One region of the Proteus sp. CA142267 genome, then DNA from elsewhere that is predicted to be linked to it. Evidence: predicted binding sites of a transcription regulator. Region 1 holds the regulator's gene; the other holds the start of a gene.

Region 1 (4,446 bases):
AGACAGAAAAATTTCGACAATGTTCACAATTGAGAAATTCATCACACGTCATATTCAAATTTTAGCGTACGTGATAAACTTATTCGCTTATGATTTCAAAAAATTTACTTTCGCAGGAGTACCTCACATGGCGAGCAGAGGCGTAAACAAAGTTATTCTTATCGGTAATTTAGGGCAGGATCCAGAAATCCGTTATATGCCAAGTGGCGGTGCAGTTGCCAATCTAACACTGGCAACATCAGAAAGCTGGCGCGATAAACAAACCGGTGAAATGAAAGAAAAAACCGAGTGGCACCGTGTGGTAATTTTCGGCAAATTAGCGGAAATTGCGGGCGAATATCTGCGTAAAGGTTCACAAGTGTATATCGAAGGTCAGTTACAAACACGTAAATGGCAAGACCAAAGTGGTCAAGACAGATATAGCACTGAAGTTGTTGTTAACATTGGTGGCTCAATGCAGATGTTAGGCGGCCGTGGTGGCCAAGATGGCGCACCTTCTCAAGGTGGTCAAGGCGGTTGGGGTCAACCACAACAGCCACAAGCATCACAACAATTTAGCGGTGGTGCACAATCTCGCCCAGCACAACAACCAGCTGCCGCACCAGCGCCAAACAATGAACCACCAATGGATTTTGATGACGATATTCCGTTCTGATAGTTACTTGAGAACAATTTATCTAAAATCACTTAAAAAATTAACCCAGCTCAAGCTGGGTTTTTTGTTCTAACAACAGATACTTTTAAAAAGGACGTAATACCACAGTTATTTTCACAAAACCCCACTTTACACAAAGGTTTACTCTTGAAAAATATGATAGGATCTGTGTCATTAACAACGTCTGAGAGCATCTTATCCCCATGAATGAAGAGAAATTGCTCGCTCAGGCAGAAAAGATCTGCCAGAAACGAGGTGTTCGCCTGACTTCACAACGTCTGGCAGTATTACGTCTGATAATGCAGCAACCTTCTGCTATCAGCGCATATGATTTATTGGATTTATTACGCCAAGTTGAGCCACAAGCAAAACCACCTACTGTCTATCGTGGGTTAGAATTTTTACTTGAGCAAGGATTTATCCATAAAATAGAATCCACCAACAGTTATGTACTTTGTCATCATTTTGATGATGTTGAACATACGTCAGTAATGCTAATTTGTGACCGTTGTTTATCTGTCACTGAAAAGAATAGCCATAAAATTGAAGATGCAATTTCATTACTAGCAAAAGAGAGTGGATTTCATTTACGACATAGCGTCATAGAAATTCATGGATTATGTTCACAGTGCCACGAAGCACAAGAGTGTACACATCCTGAAGGTTGCCATCATGATCACAGTATGGATGATAACCTTAAGCAGAAAAAAACCGGCGACTATAAGCCTCGTTGAGCTTATAAAATACAAAAAGCCAGGTGACTTGTATCGTTGTCATAAGCACCTCCGTAATTAAAACACATCATATTGTAATTACATTTGTAGTGAAATGGTGTTTTTTTATACAAATTAGAAATAAAAAAATGCAGATGATTTTGTGGTCTTACATATCATCTGCATCTTTATAAAATAAGTTGTATTGACTTACGTTGGTACAAATTACAGCCATTCGCCGTTACGAATAACCCCTACTGCTAAACCTTCCACAGTAAAGCTTTGTTCGCGTAAATCGACGATAATAGGTGAAAATTCTGGGTTTTCTGCATGAAGTTCAATTTTATTACCGCTTTTCTTAAAGCGCTTTACTGTCACTTCATCTTCGATACGAGCCACAATAACTTGCCCGTTGTGAACATCTTGCGTTTTATGCACAGCAAGTAAATCACCATCCATAATGCCAATATCTTTCATTGACATACCATTAACGCGCAATAAAAAATCTGCACTTGGTTTAAATAGCATTGGGTCAACTTGATAGTGGCTTTCAATATGCTCTTGCGCTAAAAGTGGTTCACCAGCAGCGACTCGCCCAATTAATGGCAGTCCTTCTGGCTCTTCTTCCATTAGCAAACGGATACCTCTGGACGCACCAGAGACAATTTCTATCACGCCTTTACGAGCAAGAGCTTTTAAGTGCTCTTCTGCCGCATTTGGTGAGCGAAACCCAAGTTGGGAAGCTATTTCAGCCCGTGTTGGTGGCATACCCGTTTGCGAAATGTGATCACGAACCAAATCGTAAACCTGCTGCTGCCTTGCAGTTAATGCTTTCATTCCGCCCCCTGTTTGTTTATACAGTCAGACTGTGAGTATATACAGGTATATGACGATTTGAAACCTTAAATGAATATAAAACACGCATCTTTGGATTATTTTTCGACAAAAATCGAATTTTTTAACTTTATGCGAAGAAATGCCCCCAAAGAATGGTTACCCAAGTAAATAATCCCAATATAATAGCGATCAGAACGGCGGCAGAACCCATATCTTTTGCACGTCCGGATAATTCGTGGTATTCAGATCCAATTCGATCGACAACGGCTTCTATTGCACTATTTACTAGTTCCAAGATCACAACCAATACAACGGAACCAATGAGTAAAATGCGCTCTAGACCACTGACATCGATGAAAAATGAAAGGATAATTGCAACCAAGGTCACAATTGCTTCTTGTCTAAAAGCGGCTTCATTAATCCAAGCGGCACGAATGCCTTTGTATGAATAGCCACCGGCTTTGATGATTCGGGTAAGACCTTTATTTTGATTAGCCATAATAAACTCTATCGAAAACAAACGATTATTTTGCCACTTTTCTCTATTAATATTGTCACAGCACCACAGATCTACGAAAGACTTTCTGTTATGCTTTCGAAGTATTGCTAATAAGAGGCTACAACTATTTATGTCAGCTTGGCGTAAACTATATTATAACACATTGAATTTACCACTAAAATTATTGGTAAAAAGCAAACGAGTTCCGACTGATCCTATCGCTGAATTAGGGTTAGATACGTCGCGATCTTTCCTTTATGTTCTGCCTTATCATTCAAAGGCGGACTTACTGACATTACGACAGCAGTGTCTCTCTTTAGGATTGCCTGATCCGCTGCAACCTATCGAAATCAGTGGAACTAAGCTTCCTGCATATGTCTTTATTGATGACGGCCCAAGAGTATTCCGTTACTACTCGCCCGATCCTCGTAAAGATTCCGTGAAGACATTCCACGCTTATCTTGATGCACATCGTAATAACCCACATCTTGATATCGAGATGTTGCCGGTTTCCGTGATGTTTGGACGCTCTCCAGGTCGTGAAGGCCATAATGGCGTTCCACATTTACGTGTGCTTAACGGTATCCAAAAATTTATCGCTATCCTCTGGTTAGGTCGTGATAGCTTTGTTCGTTTTTCACCCACTGTTTCAATGCGTGAAATGGCGAACGAACACGGTACTGACACCAGTATAGCTCGAAAACTTGCGCGTGTTGCGCGTATCCACTTTTCACGTCAGCGTTTAGCGGCTGTTGGTCCAAAATTGCCAGCACGCCAAGATCTCTTCAATAAATTGCTCTCATCGAAAGCCATTGAAAAAGCGATTGAAGATGAATCAAAAGCGAAGAAAATCTCACTTGATAAAGCGCGTAAAAATGCCACAGATATCATGGAGGAAATTGCAGCTAATTTCTCATATGAAGCGGTGCGTATTAGTGATCGCGTATTAAGTTGGACATGGAATAAGCTCTACCAAGGTATCAACGTTTATAATGCCGAGCGAGTACGTAAACTCGCACAAGATGGGCATGAAATCGTTTATGTTCCTTGTCACCGTAGCCACATGGACTACTTACTACTTTCTTATGTGCTTTATCACCAAGGTTTAGTACCACCACATATTGCGGCAGGTATTAACCTCAATTTCTGGCCAGCAGGGCCTATTTTCCGCCGTTTAGGGGCTTTCTTTATCCGAAGAACCTTTAAAGGTAACAAGCTTTACTCCACCATTTTCCGCGAATATTTAGGTGAGCTATTTACACGTGGCTACTCGATTGAATATTTCGTTGAAGGTGGACGTTCTCGTACCGGTCGATTGTTAGATCCTAAAACAGGAACACTTTCAATGACTGTACAAGCCATGTTACGCGGTGAAACACGCCCTATCTCTGTTGTTCCAATTTACATTGGATATGAACACGTTATGGAAGTGGCAACCTATGCCAAAGAGTTACGTGGCGCAACAAAAGAGAAAGAAGGCTTTATGCAGATGGTCAGAGGATTACGTAAATTACGTAACCTTGGTCAAGGCTATGTGAACTTTGGTGAACCGATTTCTGTTGTCCAATACTTAAATCAGGCTGTTCCACAATGGCGTGATGATATTGACCCAATTGAGCCACAACGCCCAAGTTGGTTAAACCCAACAGTAAGCACACTGGCCGATAATATTATGGTTCATATCAATAATGCGGCGTCTATTAATGCAATCAACCTTGTTTCAACAGCCTTGTTGGCATCAC
Region 2 (4,446 bases), on a different contig from region 1:
ATTTGATATACGTGCGGCTTTTACACCCGGAGCAAGTTCAAGTTCAAAACGAGTGATAACAGGCCCCGGTGAAATACCAACAACCTTGGCTTTAACACGATAATCATTAAGACGCGCTTCAATAAGTTTACCAATACGCTCAAGCTCAAACATATCAACAGGCTCATCTTCTACTGGCGGCGTTGTTAGTAAATCCAGAGAAGGCATTGGTGTTGTTGGCTTTTGCAACGGCCTATCATTACGCATCAATAATGGATGAATTAAAGATTGTTGCTGTTGCTGTTGCTGTTGCTGTTGCTGTTGCTGTTGCTGTTGCTGTGCAAAATGCTGCGCTATATTAGGCTGTGGCTCAATACGTGATTGAGGCGCTGCTTGTGGTGTAACAGGTTCAGAAACAATCGGTGTAAATACTGGCTCTATCGGATCTTCATCCAATAGATCATCAATTGGTGAGAATGCCTCTAATGCAGTGAGCTCTCTTTCTAGCTCAATTTTAGGGCTGTACTCTTCCTCTTCTTCATCTCGAGGTGAAATTTGTAAAAATGCATTGCTGGCTGGGTATTCAACTTTTTTCTCAATAGTTTGTGTCGGCTGCGCTGATTGTGAGGCAAACGAATGTTGAATATGAGGTTGATAACCCGTTGTTGCTTGCAATGAAGGCGCTGGTGTCGATATTTGAGGTAAAACCTCATCTTCGTCATCATCTAACGAAACATCATCGCCATAACGATCCTGCAATTGTTGCTTAAATTGTGCTGCCAACTGTTGCTGATATTGCTCATCTTCATCAATATCGTTGTTATTTTCTTCTGTGGAAGAGAATATATTCGCGGTAACTGTTGGCTCATCACTATAATCATCTTGTCGATGACTAAATGAAGATATTGGTGTTGTGACACTTGGCTGATGAGGCTCAATAATATCTTCAGGATCAGTACTATCGTTTTCACCATAACGTTCACGTTGCTGTTCGAGGAATTGCTGGCGCAACTCTTGTTCAAAATTAGCTTGTTCTTGAATATCAGCTAACTCATCTTCAGGTTCAGATTGAACAGCCTCTTCACGACGACGTAATTCGGCTTCACGCTGTGAAGGAATATGAATGCCATAAAGCTCACGACGTGTAGGCAATCGCACTGGATTTGGGCGAGGTAACTCAGGGCCTAATCCTTGTTTAACTTGAGAGCCATGGCTAACAAGAGCACTAGTCGCCACACCTGCTGCCACCGTAGCTGCTTGCGTTAAAGAATCTGTATCAGGTGCTAGAGAGAATGTAGGTTCTGCTCCTCTGCCAGTCGGCATAAAGCTATCTGTTGATACAGATGATGGCTGTACCATAGGTTCATTTTCAACAAACGGCATTACAGAAGGTGTACTTTCTTCTGGTATTGAGGAATAAGTAGGACGTTGAGGAGCATTAATTTCCGATTGAGCTTCTTTTTTCAAGAATGCTTCTGGAATATCAAAACGATAATGTTCTGGTTCTTCTGTATCACTTGGTTGCGAAACTGGTGCTGACATAAGAGGAGCTGGTTGCGCCAATGTTTGTACATGTTCATCTGCTATATCATTTGTTGCAGAGAAAGATGGTAAATCATCTTCTTTTTCTGCTTTAGATTGCAACGTGTCTATCTCTTGCTGACGAGCTAGTTCAAGTGCTGAAGGTGCAGAAAATAAAATATCATCACTCTCTTCTGTTCCTAATTCAGATTGCTGATTTTCTTTTTGATTTGAATTTTCAGCTATTTCTGTAGCAACATCTTGAGTGTCATCTTCCTCTTCTTCATCTGCGTAATCAGCTTCATTTTGGCCTCTATTGGTAATAAAACCAACACTTCCCAAAATAACGGCACCAATTTTTTCTGTGATTGTTAACCAAGACCAACCAGTAAACAGAGTAAAACCAATAGCCCAAACAGATAACAGGGCAAGAGTAGCGCCTAAAACATTAAACCACGGCAATAGAGCTTTGCTAAACAAGCTTCCAATTACACCACCAGAGCTAAAATTATAGATATCATCAAAATTAAGATCAGCTAATGCACAAGAGGTAAAGATCAGAGCCAAGGCACCAATCGTGCGAAGTGCAAGGGAAAAGAAGTCGGTGTATTCACGGTTTTGTTGGTAGCGTAGAGAATTCCAGCACCCAAAAACCACGACGACAGGAATTGCATAGGCAAGTAAACCAAATGCAGAAAATAGAATATCAGCTAACCATGCTCCGATACTGCCGCCTAAATTCTGGATAGGCTCATTCCAAGTGGTTTGTGACCAGCTAGGATCAGAGGGATGAAAGCTAAGTAATGAAACCATTAAAAAGACAGCGCCAATGCCGATAAGGATGAGAATAGCCTCCCAAATACGGCGACGGTTGCTTATCTTTGTTAAACGAATATTTTTATCTTCTGTATATTCCTGGCTCAAAGAGGGCTCTCCAGGTTTAACTTAGGGTGAATTAAAACGGAACAACGCTGAGATGTCCCAGCGTTGAAACTGTATGCATAAACAGGAGTGTACCTAACTTTTTCCTGCTTTGCACCAACCTATTAAGTTGGCTTAGCGAGTTTTAATTACAAGGCGGTTGCTTTGTTTAACTTCTTCCATAACCACGTATGTACGTGTGTCATTAACACCTGGAAGACGTAACAGTGTTTCACCTAGTAATTTACGGTAAGCGGACATATCAGGTACACGAGTTTTCAACAGATAGTCAAAATCACCAGAAACTAAATGACATTCTTGGATTTCTTCAAGTTTCTGAACAGCCATATTGAATTGTTCAAAAACATCTGGTGCACCACGGTTTAGTGTGATTTCCACAAATACTAATAATGATGCATCTAAGTAATGTGGATTTAACAGTGCAGTATAACCAGAAATAAATCCTTGGCGCTCTAAACGACGAACACGCTCTAAACAAGGCGTTGGTGATAAGCCTACACGTTTAGATAGCTCAACGTTTGAAATACGACCATCTTTTTGAAGTTCATTTAGAATATTCCGGTCTATTCTATCAAGATCTTTACCCGGACGTTTTTTATTATCAATCATCTCTATACTCTCTTTCTCTTTTTCTCTTACTTTATTTTCCTATACCCATACCTGTACACCATCAGCATCACTGTCGAAACTTCGGTATCAAACGGTCAGAGCAAACTACCAATCTATTTTCTTTTAATGCCGGATAAAAGTTCTATTTTATCCAAATACTCATTAGCAAATATCATAAAGTAACTATCCGATACCCTGTCTGTCTAAAAAATATTACGTATAACATCCGAGGATAATTATCTTTAACAATCATGTTTTCGCAAATGTACAGCGGATTGTCAAAGCAAATGAGTAAAAATCAGAACAAGGCGCTATGTTATTATCTATATACGCAAGATAAACATCAATTGTAAAGCAAAATGTTTCAGGTTAATTCGATGATGTTAGCCCAATATAACTCTATAATTATTAAACTATATTAGTATTAACTATTGCTAAAATAGCTAAAATATTATGTCTATTTCTCGTCATTGGCTTTTTTTAACGTCTTATTTCTCCTACAATCCCTCAATTCGCATCACGCCTAATCAGAGATGAGGTATACATGAGCACCATCAAACATAGCAAACTTATTATTTTAGGTTCAGGCCCTGCGGGTTATACCGCCGCCGTTTATGCTGCAAGAGCAAACTTAGAACCAGTACTGATTACGGGTGTTGAAAAAGGTGGTCAGCTGACAACAACAACAGAAGTCGAAAACTGGCCCGGAGACCCTGAGGGGCTAACAGGTCCTGGATTAATGGACCGCATGTTTCAGCACGCTGAGAAATTTAATACAGAGATTATCTCTGACCATATTAATAAAGTCGATCTGAAAAACCGCCCATTCCGCCTATTTGGTGATGAACAAGAATACACTTGTGACGCATTAATTATCGCAACGGGTGCTTCTGCACGCTATATCGGTTTACCTTCAGAAGAATCCTTTAAAGGCCGAGGCGTTTCTGCTTGTGCAACCTGTGATGGATTTTTCTATCGTAACCAAAAAGTCGCTGTTGTCGGTGGCGGAAATACGGCAGTAGAAGAAGCTCTTTATTTAGCTAATATTGCATCAGAAGTTCATCTGATCCACCGTCGTGATTCTTTCCGTTCTGAAAAGATCTTAATTAACCGTTTAATGGATAAAGTAAACAGTGGCAATATTATTTTGCATACTGATCGTACCTTAGACGAAGTTCTTGGCGACGATATGGGTGTAACGAAAGTTCGCTTAAAAGACACTAAGAGTGATAAAACCGAAGAATTAGATGTTATGGGTGTCTTTATTGCAATTGGACATAGCCCTAACACCGCTATTTTTGACGGTCAATTAGAATTAGACAACGGTTACATCAAAGTACAATCAGGTACTCAAGGTAATGCAACACAAACCTCTATCGAGGGTGTTTTTGCAGC

Evidence for each region. Region 1 encodes LexA, which represses DNA repair genes until DNA is damaged. Its sites were predicted from a motif close to TNCTGTATGTACATACAGNA; they were not measured.
Region 2: C0T34_RS06955 (DNA translocase FtsK 4TM domain-containing protein) is a predicted target of LexA. The motif match lies at 2,492-2,511, and genes of this name have one in related genera.

Annotation. Positions count from the first base shown of each region.
Region 1 is NZ_QPMG01000015.1:24,319-28,764, reverse strand. Features, by position in the region: gene ssb1 (single-stranded DNA-binding protein SSB1) at 128-655, shown strand; gene zur (zinc uptake transcriptional repressor Zur) at 859-1,389, shown strand; gene lexA (transcriptional repressor LexA) at 1,594-2,205, opposite strand; gene C0T34_RS17420 (diacylglycerol kinase) at 2,333-2,704, opposite strand; gene plsB (glycerol-3-phosphate 1-O-acyltransferase PlsB) at 2,835-4,446, shown strand, end outside.
Region 2 is NZ_QPMG01000002.1:263,695-268,140, reverse strand. Features, by position in the region: gene C0T34_RS06955 (DNA translocase FtsK 4TM domain-containing protein) at 1-2,424, opposite strand, end outside; gene lrp (leucine-responsive transcriptional regulator Lrp) at 2,557-3,051, opposite strand; gene trxB (thioredoxin-disulfide reductase) at 3,596-4,446, shown strand, end outside.